DNA from 2 places in the Comamonas sp. DB36 genome. Region 1 is predicted to be linked to the other one. Evidence: riboswitches for the same ligand, from Rfam matches in the RefSeq annotation. Region 1 holds a riboswitch; the other holds the start of a gene.
What was found. A riboswitch is a leader RNA that binds a small molecule or an ion and turns the genes downstream of it on or off. The one in region 1 is predicted to bind manganese.
Positions count from the first base shown of each region.

Region 2: linked by a shared signal. The riboswitch ahead of ACSVDO_RS20870 (TMEM165/GDT1 family protein) and the one ahead of mntP (manganese efflux pump MntP) in region 1 are both predicted to bind manganese.

Region 1 covers NZ_CP196633.1:150,475-158,399, reverse strand. Annotated here, with positions in the region: gene ACSVDO_RS25165 (sensor domain-containing diguanylate cyclase) at 1-1,400, opposite strand, end outside; gene ACSVDO_RS25160 (GAF domain-containing protein) at 1,888-2,352, shown strand; gene mntP (manganese efflux pump MntP) at 2,395-2,961, opposite strand; yybP-ykoY riboswitch at 2,973-3,143, opposite strand; gene ACSVDO_RS25150 (4'-phosphopantetheinyl transferase family protein) at 3,205-3,750, opposite strand; gene ACSVDO_RS25145 (Pls/PosA family non-ribosomal peptide synthetase) at 3,789-7,766, opposite strand.
Region 2 covers NZ_CP196631.1:4,462,024-4,469,948, forward strand. Annotated here, with positions in the region: gene ACSVDO_RS20850 (M20 family metallopeptidase) at 1-193, opposite strand, end outside; gene ACSVDO_RS20855 (glycerophosphodiester phosphodiesterase) at 261-1,400, opposite strand; gene metW (methionine biosynthesis protein MetW) at 1,465-2,049, opposite strand; gene metX (homoserine O-succinyltransferase MetX) at 2,046-3,173, opposite strand; gene ACSVDO_RS20870 (TMEM165/GDT1 family protein) at 3,288-3,866, opposite strand; yybP-ykoY riboswitch at 3,908-4,084, opposite strand; gene rbp (RNA-binding regulator) at 4,325-4,705, shown strand; gene rbp (RNA-binding regulator) at 4,957-5,532, shown strand; gene ACSVDO_RS20885 (SDR family oxidoreductase) at 5,681-6,472, opposite strand; gene lptC (LPS export ABC transporter periplasmic protein LptC) at 6,475-7,098, opposite strand; gene ACSVDO_RS20895 (KdsC family phosphatase) at 7,098-7,655, opposite strand; gene ACSVDO_RS20900 (KpsF/GutQ family sugar-phosphate isomerase) at 7,655-7,925, opposite strand, start outside.

The DNA.
Region 1 (7,925 bases):
TCATGCCGCAGAAGCAGCCGCGCAACTTCGAGCCTGGCCGCGTTGGCGACCGCGCGGGCGCCGTCGGCGGGGGTGTCGGGCAATATGGCGACGAATTCCTCGCCGCCATAGCGCGCGAGCACGTCGCCCGGACGGCGCATTGCGCTGGAGAGCGCCGCCGCCACCTGGCGCAGGCAGTCGTCGCCCGCGGGGTGTCCATAGTTGTCGTTGTATGACTTGAAGTGGTCCACATCGAAAAGCACCACCGAAACCGGGCGGCCGTAGCGCCGGGCCTGCCCCAGGATGTCTTCGAAGCGGTGATCGAACGCCCGGCGGTTCAGTATCCCGGTGAGACTGTCATGTTCCGCAAGTTCCGCGAGCTGGGCGTTCGCCTGCACGATCTGTTCATGGGCGCTGCGCAGCGCCCGGTCCGAAGTCTGGCGCAGCTTCATGCTCCTGAGCACATACCATGAGGAAACGCCGATGATGGAGACCACCAGCAACATGCAGGCGAATTGAACATGCGCGGCGCTGCGCCATTCGGCCAGGATCTCCTCTTCCGACAGCGCCACTGTCACGAACAGCGGATTGTTGGACAGATGCTCGAACGCCGCGAGACGCTTGACCCGGTCAATCGGCGAGGTGATCCTGACCATTCCCGCGCGCGCGCTGTTGACCGCCGACATCAAGGGATTGTTGGCGAAATACTGGCCCAGTTCTTCCGCTGCGTAGGGACGTCGCAGCAGTAGCTTTCCATCCGCCAGGCTCAGCGATATGGCGCCTTTTTGGCCGATGTCGAAACCATTGAGCAGCTTGACGATGTAGTCGACGCGCACGGTGGCCAGCAGCACGCCCGCGAAGCGCCCCTCCGCATCCTCGATGCGCTTGGACACGGGAATGATCCATTCTCCGGTCGAGCGGCTTTGCACGGGCTTGCTGATCAGGACGCGGGTACTGCGGCTTTCGCGGTGCGCGATGAAATATTCGCGGTCGGAATTGTTGGCCTGACGGGACTGTACGGGCTGGGTGTGCACCAGCCAGCGCCCATCGTCGCCGTAGACAAACAGCCCGTGCATGTACTCGGCGCGGCTCAGGTGCGTGACCATGATGGGCTGCAGAGGCTCCAGGTCCGCGGGACTCATGTCGCGCTGCTCCAGCATGTAGCCCAGGGTGTTGAGCAACCGGTCCACCTCGCTGAAAACGCTGTCGAGCTGGTTCGCCACCGAGTGAGCGAGATTCCTCGAGGTCTTGGTGGTCTGCGACCAGGCCGCATCATAGGTCCGCGATGCGAGCCACACGTTGGTGGCAATCAACACCACCGTCAGCAGTGCAATGAAGACGCCTGCCGCGAGAAAGGGGCGTCCCACCGGGCTGGGCATGCTCTGCCCGTCGTGGGCAACACCTGCATTGATGGATTTCATGTTGGAACCTGCATCGAAAAGGGCCTGGTCGCCCTTTGCACCGTTCGACTGTATTGCACCGGGTTTCGTTGGGGACCGCGTAGTTCAAGCCAGGCGGCCATGCATAGGCCCGGCCGGCCCGTTCTAGGGCGTAGTTTGCCCCAGCTTCTGCTCCTTGAATACAAGCCGGGCGGCTGCAGCCGTCTGGAGTCCCGCACAGGCGGCCGATCACCGGCCCAATTCACAGATTCATGGCAGCGCCGGTGCCGCGTGCACTGAAGTCCAGGGCCCCGCCGCCGGGCACGCGTCTGCCCAGATCAATTGCGGACCATTGCGTCCAGCGCCGCGCCTAAAGGGAGCCCAGGCGGCGCAGCATCATGAAGGCCGGAATGGCAATCAGGCACAGCAGCAACTCCAGTACGGGCTTGCGGTAGCCGGCGCCGGCCGCGATCAGGATACCTTCGCCGGCAATGGCTGGGGCTGCCAGCGCGAAGGCCGCGTCTATGGACTGCTCAACCGCCAATGGCAGGCTTTGATCGCCGGCGAGCGTGATCCGCTGGCAAACCTCGCGCAGTTCTGCGCACTGGTCTTTCAATCCGTGCCCGGTCTGAACTGGGCTGGCTTCTACCTGCTGCAGGACAAGACGTTGGTGCTGGGGCCGTTTCAAGGCAGGGTGGCGTGCACCCGCATCGACATCGGCCGCGGTGTCTGTGGCACCTGCGCCGCGACCATGCAGGTCCAGATCGTCCCCGATGTGCATGCCTTTCCCGGCCACATCGCCTGCGACAGCGCGTCCAATTCGGAACTCGTGCTGCCGCTGGTGATCGACGGGCGCGTGGTCGGGGTGCTGGATCTGGACAGCCCCCTGCATGGCCGGTTCGATGCACAGGATGCGCAAGGACTGGCGGCAATGCTCCAGACCCTGATCCAGGGCACGCGCTGGCAACCCTGGATCTTTGGCGCAGGCCGATAGTGCTGGCCGCGCGATGAAGGCGCACCGGGCCTGCGCTGGTCGTCAGGCGGCGTTCAGGTGCTCCATCAGTATCAGCGCGCCGATTCCCATGAGCAGAATGCCGCCCAGGCCTTCGGCCCAGCTGCCGACCACATTGCCCAGCACCCGGCCCAGCATCACGCCCAGAGTGACCATGGTGAACGTGGCCAGTCCTATGGCCAGCGCGACCGTGACGATGTTGACATCCAGGAAGGCCAGGCCCACGCCTACCGCCATGGCATCGATGCTGGTGGCAAAGCCCGTGGCGACCAGCAGCCAGAAGCCATGGCGCCTGGGCTTCTCCACGGCTTGCGCTTCGGGCCGGAACGCGCCGATCAGCATGTGGCCGCCCAGCAGCAGGAGCATGACAAAAGCAATCCAGTGGTCCCAGGCCTTGACGTAGTCGGACGCGGCCGAGCCCAGCGCCCAGCCGATGACCGGCGTGATCGCTTCGATGACGCCGAAAATGGCGCCGGTGCGCAAGGCTTCGCTCCAGCGCGGCTTGAGCAGCGCCGTGCCTTTGCCGATCGCGGCAGCGAACGCATCGGTGGACATGGCAAACGCCAGCAGGGAAATCGCGGTGATATTCATTTTTGCGGTCAATCGGTCGGGCGAAAACGCAGCGGCATATCTCCGCTGCCCGACCTGCGTCGCGGTGATATGCCGATGGTCTCGCCAACCGAAAGACGGCTGCCTGCGCCACAGCATGCAAGATGCCGAGTGTGTTGACGCAGGCGCCTCCAGAAGCTGGAGGCAGGCTACTCCCCAAGGGGACCTAGAGTGTAGAGGCAGCGGCCCGGTGCCGGTGGATTGTCCGCAAGAAAGAGCGGCTCTCTAGAGCTGCGTCCTATTTGCATTGCGCGCCAAGGCAATAGCAAACCCTTCGAGCGCACTGCTGATCACTTCGATGGCAGGCGCGTGCAAGCGCGCGTGCCGCTCTGCCGACCATTCCTGCAATCCCAGCCCCAGGCATTTGCCGCGCGCTTCGAGCTCGGCCCATGCGAGCGCGAACGCTTTGTCGCGCGCTGCGCCATCGGCCGACGCGAGTCGCGCAAGCACTGCTGGACCCAGATACGACCTGGCCACCGCTGCCCAATCCGGCATGGGGGCTGTTTCTGTCACATCGATGCCAATGCGTGCGCCGGGGCACAGGGCGATCAGCGCCAGGTCCTGGCTGTAGCTGATGCTGATCGACAAGCGCAGCCCTTGCCAGCGCGCGTCCACGAACGGCGCCTGGCCGGGGACGAAATGCAGCAGCGTGTTGTCGCTGCTGGTTCCCAGATAGCCGGCCACCAGTTCCCTCAGCAGCGCTCTGGCCTCGGCGCGCAGTTGCCGGCGCTGGTCTTGCAGCCGCCACACTGCGGGCTGCAGCGCGCGCAAGGCCGGCCTCTGGTCCGGCTCCATGGGTGCCAGCGGTGTCAAGGCGTCCATGACTGGGCTGGCGAGCCATGCCAGGCGCTGTCGGGCGGCAGCTTTTCACCTTTCATGATCAGGGTCAGCGGTCCGAGCAGCACGCCATCGCCGATCACGGTGTCGTACAGCACGGTGGTGCGTACGCCCAGCGTCACGCGTTGCCCGATCTGGATACGGCCGATCTTCATCACCCGGTCCTCGAAGAGGTGGGTCTGCGGGCCCGACCAGGCATTGAGTTCGCTGTGGTCGCCGATCTCTACGCAGTCGAATTCGGTGATGTCGGTGGTGTTGAGGTAGACATCGCGGCCTATGCGCACGCCCATGAGGCGCAGCATCGACGGCATCATGGGCGTGCCGCGCAGGTACTCGAGGAAGTTGGGCACGGCAATCGACTCATAGATGCTGGTCAAGGCTTCGCTGGTCCAGACGAAGGGCGTCCACATCGGCGTGGCGCGCGGCCGGTAGCGACCGATCAGCAGCCACTTGAGCGCCAGCACGAACAGGAAACAGCCGACGCCGTAATAGATGCCGGCCACGCCCAGGTCGAGCGCCAGCTCCAGCCAGGCTTCCTGCGCGGCCACGGGCATGAGGTTCTGGACAATCACGTAGCCCGCGCCTATGACCAGCGACAGCGGCAGCACGATGCGCATCGCTTCCACGGTCGCACGGCCCAGCCAACGCCATTTCGACGGCCGGAAAGTCAGGGACTCGGCAAAGCCCGTCAGGACTTCGCGCGCCGGCAGGCTGATTGCGGGCGAACCCACCCAGGTCTGCCCGGGCTGCATCTTCTCGCTTGCGGGCGCCTTGGACTGCACGCCCAGCAGCATGTCCGGGGGCAAGGTGGTGCCGTCGGGCACATAGGCGCCGTTGCCGATGAAACTGCGCCGGCCTACGACCGTATGGTCGATCGACATCCAGCCGCCATCGATTTCCTCGTCGCCCAGCATCACCGCGTCGGCGATGAAGGACTCGTCGCCCAGCGTCAGCATGTCTGGAATCAGGCCCATGGCGGTCGAGATTTCGGCATGCCGGCCGATCTTCGCCCCCAGCAGGCGATACCAGGTGGGAACGAAAACCGTCGCATAGACGCCGTGCAGCACATGCAGGCTCGCCACCTGGATCTGGTTGGCCAGCCACTTGCGGCAGTAGAGGTTGCTGTGCACCGGCCAGGTTCCTGGTTGCAGCCGGGGCAGCACGGCCCAGCGGATGGCGGCGGCGATCAGCGCCGTGCCCACGATCAGCACCGCGCTGGCGGGCAGGGCCAGCAAGGTGTACTGGAATACCGCGAGCACATAGCCATGCGCTTCCAGCGATGGCGCCAGCACCCGCTCTTCCAGCGCATCGATCAAGGCAAACGCCGGGAAGATGGGCAGAAAGAACAGCACCGCCGTCAGCGCGGCACCGAACGCGAAGAACATGGCCTCTCCCATGCGGCGCGCCCGGCTGACAGGGGGGCGCGCCGCGCGCTCGCCGCTGGGGCGAAGGCGCACGAACTGCGCCGGCGCGCCATCCCACACTTCATGCGCGGCCAGGCGCGCGCCGCGCGCCAGCGCCGCCAGGCCCTCGAGCCGGCCCCATGGCGCGATCGCGGTATCGCCCTCCATGACCGCATACGAGCCCACATAGCCTTCGGCGCCGATATCGATGGCGCCCACCACCAGTTCACCGCGCTCCACGCGCACATTTTCCAGATTGACGTTCGAGCCTATGCTGGCGCCATCGCCTATGCGCAGCAGATGGGCGTGCCGGATCGTGACCGAGCCGATCACGACCTCCTTGCCGATCTGCGCCCCCATGGCGCGCAGGTAGCCGTTGTACAGCGAGGACCCCGAGAGCAGGTAGGCCGGCGCGATCTGCTGCAGCCGGTCGGCGAGCCACCAGCGGAAATAGTGCAGGCCCCACAGCGGATAGCTGCCGGCCCTGAGCCCTTGCAGCAGCAGCCGGCTGCCGAGCACCGCCACCGTCAGGCTGAACAGGTGACTGCCCAGGAACACCAGCACCGAAGCCAGCACGGCGAAGGCAATGCTGTCCCCGGGTTCGCCGGTGAAATAGTGGTAGGTGAAAAACGGTGCGAGCCAGTTCAGCACATTCAGGCTGATCATGAACGGCAATGCCAGCGCCTGCGCCGCGCCGCACAGCATCCTGCGCCAGCGCGGAACCGGCGCGAACCTGGGCAGGGCCGCGCCGCCGAGCCTGGCCATGCCGGCTTGCATGGCTTCGGCGATGGCGGCGAGTTGCCGGTTCTGGTAGACGTCGTTCACCGTCATGTGAACGAAACGCGCATCCTCGCGCAGCGTCGAGACCAGGCGCGCCGCGATCAGGGAATGCCCGCCGAGGTCGTCGAAGAAATCGACCGATCCGCGCAGCGCCTGCCCCGGAAACAGGCGCCCGAGTACCTCGAACAGCGCGGCCTCGGCATCGTTTTGCGCCGCGTCGGAACCCGCGGAACCCGCGGGCGCGGTGAGCGCGCTCATCGGCAGCGCGCGCAAGGCCTGGCGATCGATCTTGCCCGAGGTCAGGCGCGGAATGCCGGCGACGATCTCGAAGTGGCTGGGCACCATATAGGGCGGCAGGACTTCGCGCAAGCGCGCGCGCAGATCGCCGGGCGTGGGCGCGTCGCGACCGGCGGCAACGACGTAGGCCACCAACTGGTCGATGTCGTTGACGGGCTTGAGCACCACGGCCGCCGTGCCATTGCGCAGCAGCTCGCTCAGCCTGGCCTCGATTTCGCCGAGCTCGACGCGAAACCCCCGGACCTTGACCTGATCGTCGACCCGCCCCAGGCAATGGACCTGGCCCTGGGCATCGATGCGCGCCAGATCGCCGGTGCGGTAGAGGCGCGGCTCATGCGGGTGTGCCATCCAGGGGTTGGCGACGAACTTCTCGGCCGTGAGCTCCGGTCTGCCCAGGTAGCCCTGGGCGACGCCGGGGCCGATGATGCACAGCTCGCCGGTTTCGCCGGCGTCGAGCAGGTTCAGGTCGGCATCGACCACCAGCAGCCCATAGTTGGGCAGCGGCGCGCCAATCGTCACGGCCTGGCCTGAGTGCAGTTCGGCAATGCTCGCGGACACGGTGGCTTCGGTCGGGCCGTAGGTGTTGAACATCCGGCGCGCAGGCGTGGCCCAGCGGTCGACCACGGCCTGCGGGCACATTTCCCCGCCCAGGTTGATCAGCCTCAGGCCCGGCACGTCACTGCCGAACAGCGCCAGCAGGGTCGGCACCGCGTGCAGCACGCTGACGCCATGCTCGACCAGCGCGCGTGGCAGCGCATCGGGGTCGGCCGTGATTTCACGCGGCGCAATCCACAAGGTGGCGCCCACAAGATAGGAGATCCAGATTTCCTCGAACGACATGTCGAAGGCAACGCAAAAGCCCTGGTACACGCGGTCGTCGGCACGCACGTCCAGCACGGCGTTCTCGCTGCGCAGGAAATGGCAGATCGCCCCCTGGCTGATGGGCACGCCCTTGGGCTTGCCGGTCGAGCCCGAGGTGTAGATGACATAGGCGGGATCTTCGGGGCGCGCTGCGCGCCGCCGCAGCAAGGGCCCGGAGGTCTTGGCGAGCAGGGCGGTCTGGTCCCACACCGCCCATGGGCCGGCGCGCAGCTGCGGTGGCAGGCCATGGCCGATGACGATGCCCACGGCCTGCGCATCTTCAAGGCAGATCGCCACGCGCTCGGCGGGCGTGTCCGCATCGAACGGCAACCAGGCCGCGCCGGTCTTGGCGATGGCCAGCTGGCTGGCGAGAAGATCGATGCCCCGGGGCAGCCACAGGCCCACGATGTCGCCGGGTTGCACGCCTTGCGCGATCAGGTGGTGGGCCATCAGATCGGCATGTTCATCGAGCTCGCGGTAGCTCAGTTGCCGGTCTGCGAACACCAGCGCCGCATGCCCGGGCTGGCGTGCGGCCGTTGCCTCGAAAAGGTCGGCCAGCACTTCATCGCGCAGGAAATCCTGGCGAAACGGCCCTCTTGTTATTGTCATAAACAAACGAACATCTTCAGCAAATCTGCTCGGAGGGCAAGCCGTAGCCTTGAACGGACGCCGCCGCGATACCCTGATCGCGCCGTCCGTATGCCCCATTTTCGCCGATCGCGGGCGGCCGATCGGGCAGGGCCGGAGAATTCATGCCGGGTTGGGCAG
Region 2 (7,925 bases), on a different replicon from region 1:
CCCAGACGGCCGCATTGCGCAGCACGGTGTCCAGATAGCCCTGCTGCTCCCAGTCGGGCGCGAACATCGGCGACTTCGCGGGAATCGCGATGTACTCGGACAGCTGCCCGACGATGTCGCGGTCCCACTGGGCGCTGACGCGCTCCAGTGCGAGGGCCGGATCGAGGGCGGTGGCGGGGATGCGTGCATTCATGGCTAAAGCTCCTTCGTCGATGCCACGGAGGGCCGCGGCGATCTTCTATTGTCCTGCAGACTGCGGCTCAAGGCTGGCGCTGCATTGCACTGATGGCGGCGCGGCCAATTGCCGGGTCATCGGTGAACACGCCGTCGATGCCGGTGCGCAGAAAGGCGTCCATGTCGGCGCGCGCATCGCCGCGCTGGGCGGCGTTGGCGGCCGGCGCGCTCTTGAGCTGGGCCGGCAGGAAGGCGTTTTCGGGACGCAGCGTCCAGACATGCACCACCAGGCCTGCGGCATGTGCGTGCTGCACGAACGACGTCGGCTGACCATGGCCGCCATCGACCACGGGAATCACCATGGTCTTGCTCGGACCCACGCCCTGGGCATAGGTCGCGATCTCGGCCAGGCCCGCGGGCGTGGCCATCTTGGCGTAAGTGGTGCGCGGCTGACCCGCGCGCGCCTGGTCGAACGGGCTGCCGTTGGGCGTCAGCAGCTGCACCAGGCGCACGGGCGTGAGCACATGCAGCGCGCGCAGGTTGTCGACTTCGAACGACTGGATGAACACCGGCGCATCGGCGCGGTTCAAATCATGCCTGGCCAGCACTTCGAGCAGCGGCTTTTCCAGCGGCTGGCCTATGGACTGAAAGTAGCTCGGGTGCTTGGTCTCGATGTACAGGCCTATGGTGCGCCCCGTGCGTGCGCTTTGCGTGCGCGCCAGCGCAATCATTTCTTCCAGCGTGGGCACTTCGAACTGGCCATCGTAGGCCGCGCTGGCCGGGCGCAGCTGGGGAATGCGTTCGCGCGCGCGCAGCGTCTTGAGTTCGGCCAGCGTGAAGTCTTCCACGAACCAGCCGGTGATGGCCTTGCCGTCTATGGTCTTGGTCGTGCGGCGCGCGGCAAACTCGGGCCGATCGGCGACATCGGTGGTCGCTTCCTGCAGCGAGCCATCGGTCTTGAGGATGGCGATCGCGTTCTCGTGGCGCGACACCAGCACGCCGTCGCGCGTGATCACCAGATCGGCTTCGATCAGGTCGGCGCCATCATCGATGGCCTTCTGATAGGCCGCCAGCGTGTGCTCGGGGCGCAGCGCCGACGCGCCGCGGTGGGCAATCAGCGCGGGCTGGGGCGGCCAGCTCGCCGCCGTCTGGGCCTGGGCAGCCCCCGCAAGCGCCAGCCACGCCAGCGCAAACACCGTTTTCTTGCTCGACCGCAGCAAATCCATGGATCACCTTTCGTCAGGGCGCGCGAGCACCATGCCTGCGCCGGCCCATGCTACAGGTTTGCGCTCAGCTGTGCTCCAGGCAGAACACGGCCGTGCCGGCGCGCAGATTGGGCAGAAAGCGCACCGTCTCGCCGCCCTGCAGACCGAAAGCGTCGCGCACCTGCAGCCGGTTCTTGTGTGCCAGCACTTCGAAGTCCTTGAACGTGCCGACGCGGATATTGGGCGTGTCGTACCACTGGTACGGCAGGCGGCGCGTGACCGGCATGCGCCCGCGCAGCACCGACAGACGGTTGGGCCAGTGCGCGAAGTTGGGGAAGGCGACTATGCCCAGGCGGCCTATGCGCGCGGTCTCGCGCAGCATGATCTCGGCATTGCGCAGATGCTGCAGCGTGTCGATCTGCAGCACCACGTCGAAGCTGTTGTCGCCGAACATCGCCAGACCGTCCTCGAGGTTGAGCTGCAGCACGTCGACGCCGCGGCGCACGCAGGCCAGCACGTTGGCGTCATCGAGCTCCACGCCGTAGCCGCTGCAGCCGCGCTCGCGCTGCAGATAGGACAGCAAGCCGCCGTCGCCACAGCCCAGATCCAGCACGCGCGCACCTTCGGGCACGAGGCGGGCAATCGCCTCCATGGTCGATTTTTCGGTCATGCGATCTCCTTTGCAATGCTTTCAAAATAAGAGCGCATGACGCCCAGATAGCGCGGGTCATCAAGCAGGAAGGCATCGTGACCATGGGGTGCGTCGATTTCGGCGTAGCTCACGCGGCGCTGGTTCTCGAGCAGCGACTTGACGATTTCGCGGCTGCGCGCGGGCGCGAAGCGCCAGTCGGTGGTGAAGCTCACCAGCAGGTACTTGGCCTGGCTGGCCGCGAGCGCCCGCGTGAGGTTGCCCGCATGGGCGCGCGCCGGGTCGAAGTAGTCGAGCGCGCGCGTGATCAGCAGGTAGGTGTTGGCGTCGAAATAGTCGCTGAACTTGTCGCCCTGGTAGCGCAGATAGCTTTCGATCTCGAACTCGATGTCCTGGGTGCTGTACTTGAGCTCCAGGCCGTCGCGCAGCTGGCGGCCGAACTTCTGGTTCATCACGTCGTCGCTGAGATACGTGATGTGGCCGATCATGCGCGCGATGCGCAGGCCGCGGCGCGGCACCACGCCGTGGTCGTAGAAATTGCCGCCGTGGAAGTCGGGGTCAGTCACGATGGCGCGGCGCGCGACTTCATTGAACGCGATGTTCTCGGCGTTGAGGTTGGGCGCGCTGGCGACCACCACCGCGTGCGCCAGGCGCTCGGGGTAGCGCAGCGACCAGCACAGCGCCTGCATGCCGCCCAGGCTGCCGCCGAGCACGGCCGCGAGCCGCGAAATCCCCAGCCGGTCGAGCAGCCGCGCCTGGGCATCGACCCAGTCCTCCACGGTGACCACGGGAAAATCGGCGCCATAGACGCGGCCGGTGTCGGGGTTCTCGTGCATGGGGCCGGTCGAGCCGAAGCACGAGCCGAGGTTGTTGACGCCGATCACGAAGAAGCGGTTGGTGTCGACCGGCTTGCCCGGGCCTATCATGTTGTCCCACCAGCCTTCGCTCTTGGGCTGGTCGGCATAGACGCCGGCCACATGGTGCGAGGCATTGAGCGCATGGCACACCAGCACCGCGTTCGAGCGCTCGGCGTTGAGCTCGCCGTAGGTTTCGTAGGCGAGGTCGTAATGGTGTATCGAGGCGCCGCCCTGCAGGGGCAGGGCATCCTCGAAATGCATGGACGAAGGAGTGGCGATGAAGGACATGAAAAAACCCGGCATCGCTAAAAACGAGGCCGGGTCGAGATGTCGTCGGACGGGTCTTTAGCTGGATTTATAAAGCGCCCGCAAGCATTGGCAAATCGGCGCGTGAAGCGCCCATTATGCCAAAACGGCTACGCCTGGGGCCCACAAGGCGAGCAAGCCCAGCACCAGGAAAATTCCGGCCGACACCAGATGCACGATGCGCAGCGGCACCAGGCGCGTGATGCGCTCGCCCAGCCAGACCACGGGCGCGTTGGCGAGCATCATGCCCAGCGTCGTTCCCGCAACCACCCACAGGTAGGCGTTGTACTTGGCCGCGAGCACCACGGTGGCGATCTGCGTCTTGTCGCCCATTTCGGCGAGGAAGAACGCGATCAGCGTGGTGCCGAACACGCCCCAGCGAGAAACAGTGGCGGTCTCGTCTTCGTCGAGCTTGTCGGGAATCAGCATCCAGACCGCCATCGCGATGAAGCAGCCGCCCAGCACCCAGCGCAGCACCTGCGGGCCGATCAGCGTCGTGACCCAGGCGCCGACGGCGCCGGCCAGCGCATGGTTGGCGAGTGTGGCGGCGAGGATGCCGAGCACGATGGGCCAGGGCTTGCGAAAACGGGCGGCGAGAACCAGCGCCAGCAGCTGCGTCTTGTCGCCCATTTCGGCGATGGCAACGATGGCGGTAGAGACAAAAAAGGCTTCCATGGGGTTTTTCTAATCAACAGGCCGGACGACGCGAACGCATTGGCTGCGCACCGACTCCGGCCATGTGGATCGGCACCCAGCCAATGGTCTCGCCCAGTCTGAAATCCGCGGAACGGACCCAGCAACCGCATGCACCATAGGTTGTGAGAACCCAAGTTTGTTGATGCATGCCTTCGGTGCGTTGCACACCGAACGGGCTACTCCCCAATGACAGCGGCGATTGTAGACAAGACGGCTGTTTCGCGTGGAATTCCGGGTAAATACCGACCCAAAAAGTGTTGTAGCCACACCGAAATTTCAAATCAGAGCATTTTGTACGGGTATATATAGCTCATAATGTCCAAGCCTTTCCGCAAAGCAATGAGTAGTAGGCAGGTGCGTTTCGGTCTCTAAAGTTGTCAGGTAGTTGACTGCATAGGGCTCCATCGCGTTTTCAAGTGTTTTTTCAGGAGTCCTCCATGGGCAACAAACTTTACGTCGGCAACCTGCCGTACTCTTTCCGTGACGGCGATCTCGAGCAAGCTTTCAGCGAATTCGGCAATGTCAACAGCGCCAAGGTCATGATGGAACGTGACACCGGCCGTTCGAAGGGCTTCGGCTTCGTCGAAATGAGCAACGATGCTGAAGCACAAGCAGCAATCCAAGGCCTGCACGGCCAAAACCAAGGCGGCCGTGACCTCGTGGTCAACGAAGCCCGTCCTATGGAACCCCGCCCTCCCCGTAGCGGTGGCGGCTTCGGCGGCGGCGGCTTCGGCGGCGGCAATGGCGGTGGCGGCTTCGGCGGCGGCCGTAGCGGTGGCGGCGGTGGCGGCTTCGGCGGCGGCCGTGGCGGCTACTAAGCACTGACTCAGGGTTTTCATTAACCCAATGTCAAAAAAGGGCCTCTGGCCCTTTTTTTTCGTCTTTTTCATGCAAATACGTCTTTCGCCGGCTTTTTTTTTGTGTTTCTTTTCCCTCATAATTTGTGATCGGTGTCCCCGATATCAGTGCAGGTGATTTGCAATGCGTGCGCAGGTTTTCTTTCATGGATCGCTGGCAACATGTGAGCACCACAGCAATTGTGTTACTTGAGGAGTTTGAGGAGTCTTTAATGGGCAACAAGCTGTATGTTGGCAATCTCCCTTATGGAGTGCGTGACAACGACCTTGAGCAGGCATTCAGCCAGTATGGTTCAGTGACGAATGCCAAGGTAATGATGGAGCGCGACACGGGTCGCTCCAAGGGGTTTGGGTTCGTGGAAATGGGCAGCGATTCTGAAGCGCAGGCAGCAATCCAGGGCATGAACGGACAAGCACTCGGCGGCCGCAGCATTGTCGTCAATGAAGCGCGCCCGATGGAGCCACGCCCACCGCGCAGCGGTGGCTATGGCGGCGGCGGTGGCGGCTATGGCGGTGGCGGCGGTGGTGGCTACGGCGGCGGTGGCGGCGGTGGTTATGGTGGCGGCCGCGAAGGCGGTGGCGGCTACGGCGGCGGTCGTGACGGTGGCGGCGGCTATGGCGGCGGTGGCCGTGATGGCGGCGGCTACGGCGGTGGTGGCGGCGGCCGTGACGGCGGCGGTTATGCCGGCGGCCGCAATGACGGCGGTTTCCGCAGCCCCTATGGCTCGGGTCCGCGCGGCGGCGGCGGCGGCGGACGTGGCGGCTACGGCAATAACAACGGCGAATAATCCGCACGCAAAACAAAAAGGCTTCACTTGAAGCCTTTTTTTACGTCTGAAGTATGTCGTTTGCGGTGGGTTGCGGGTATTCACCAGTGCAGGTCAAAATGCCGGCATCTGACAACCAGTGGCTGTAAGACAAAATCGTCAGATTCTCTTACTCTGCGGTTTTGTGCCGGTGTTTGGTTTGCCGACCTTGTAACAAACGGTCAAACACGGCATTGGGCAACAGGCGCAACAACTTGGCCACGATACCCATCTGCCAGGGAATCACTGCATAACTGGTTTGCCGCATGATGGCCCGATAAGCACGCGCGGCGAAGTCGTCGGCAGTGAGCAGAAACGGCATTCCATAACGGTTATCGCGCGTCAGCGGCGTGGCGACATAACCGGGCAGCAGGGTCACCACGCGCACGCCGCGCGCGCGCAGTTCGCCGCGCAGGCTCTCGCAATAGCTGACCACGGCGGCCTTGCTGGCGCAGTAGGCGCCGTGTCCGGGCAGGCCGCGGATCGCGGCCACGCTCGCCACGCCGACCAGCGTGCCCGAGCCCCGGGCCTGCATCGCGCGAATGAAGGGGTGAAATGTCGCCGCCATGCCCAGGTTGTTGGTCGCGAACAGCTTGGCCATCACGCCCAGGTCTTCGCGCTCGGCGGAATCTATGCCCCAGCTCACGCCCGCGTTCGCCACCACCACCTGCGGCAGGCCCTGGCGCGCGAGACACTGCATGCCGGCCTCGACAATGCTGGCTTCGACCGACACATCGGCGCCATAGACCGCATAGCGCGCGGGATCCAGCCCTGCCACCGTGGCCCAGTCGTGGATCGCCTGGGTATTGCGCGCCACGAGCGCCAGGTCATGGCCCTGGGCATAGAAGCGTCCCGCGAGGGCCTGGCCTATGCCGCTGGAAGCACCGGTGATGAAGACCAGGGAACGCGCGGGCGCGGTCATGTTCAGCGCCCGGCCGCGGCCGCGGGCTGCAGCACGCCGCGCACCCGACCTTCGAGCTGCAGCACCTGATCGATGTGGTCGTAATTGAGCTGGTTGGCCGTGAAGCGGTCGCTGCCACGCCACAGCACCACGGGCTTGTCGGAAAGCACGCGCTCCTCGTTGGTCCAGGCGTGCAGGAACTCGCCCTCGAAGCGCAGTTCGGGCGTGCGCTTGCCATCGGGCAGCTGCATGGCTTCGCGCGTCACGCGCGCATCGCCGAACAGCTGGACTTCGGAGCCGTCGCCGTTGCTCAGGCCGCGCAGCGCCGTGGCCCGGGTCTTGCGACCGTCGGGCCCGGTTGCCTGGATGCGCACGCCGTCGATCTCGAGCGTGTCGGTGTCGGGGTAATGGCGCGCCATCTGGCCCTGCAGCTGGCGCGTCATGCGGCCCGCGGCGTCGAAGTTCTGCACCGAGAAGTCCTTCATGAAATAGTCGGGCTCATGCACCGGCGCGCGCGCGGCCGCGGACGGCAGCGCGGACGGCGCGTTGCGCACCAGCCACCAGCTGGCCAGCGCCATCAGGCCCATCAGGATCACGGGCAGATAGATCGTGAAGCTTTCCCAGCCGCGACGCCATGGGGGGCGCATCATGCATAGCTTTCGAGCAGGCTGGCGTAACGGCCCGAGGCCACGAGCAGCAGATCGCAGAAGTCGCGCGCCGCGCCCTGGCCGCCCTGGCGCTGGCTCACGTAATCGGCCGCGGCCAGGGCTTCGGCATGGGCATTTGCGGGCGCGCAGGCGATGGCCGCGCGGCGCATCACGGGCAGATCGGGCCAGTCGTCGCCCATGGCCGCGGTCTGGCTCCAGTCGAGTCCCAGCGTCTGCAGGAACTCCTCGGCTGCAGGCTTCTTGTCCTCGGTGCCGAAACGCGCATGCACCACGCCCAGGTTCTTGAGCCGCAGGCGCAGCGGCGCGGAGTCGCGGCCCGTGATCACCACGGGCGTGATGCCGATCTTCTGCAGCAACTTGAGGCCATGGCCGTCGAGCGTGTTGAAGCGCTTGATGACTTCACCTTCCTGGGTGAAATACAGGCCGCCGTCGGTGAGCACGCCGTCGACATCGAAGAACACCACCCGCACCCCCTGGGCCTTGAGCAGCAACTGGGGCGCGAAATCGAGCGCCGGAGCGAGAGCGGAACTTTGCATCAGATCACCTTGGCGCGCATCAGATCGCGAATATGGACCACGCCGACGAGCTGGTCGGCGCCTTCGATCACCAGCACCGACGTGATGCCGTGCTGCTCCATGAGCCGCGCGGCATCGACGGCCAGCGCATCGGCCTGGATGGTATGGGGTTTGGCATGCATGACTTCGCCGGCCGTGGTGCTCAGCAGGTCGGCGCCCTGTTCTATGCGCCGACGCAGGTCGCCATCGGTGAACACGCCGCGCAGCTCGCCCTGGTCGCCGACGATGGCC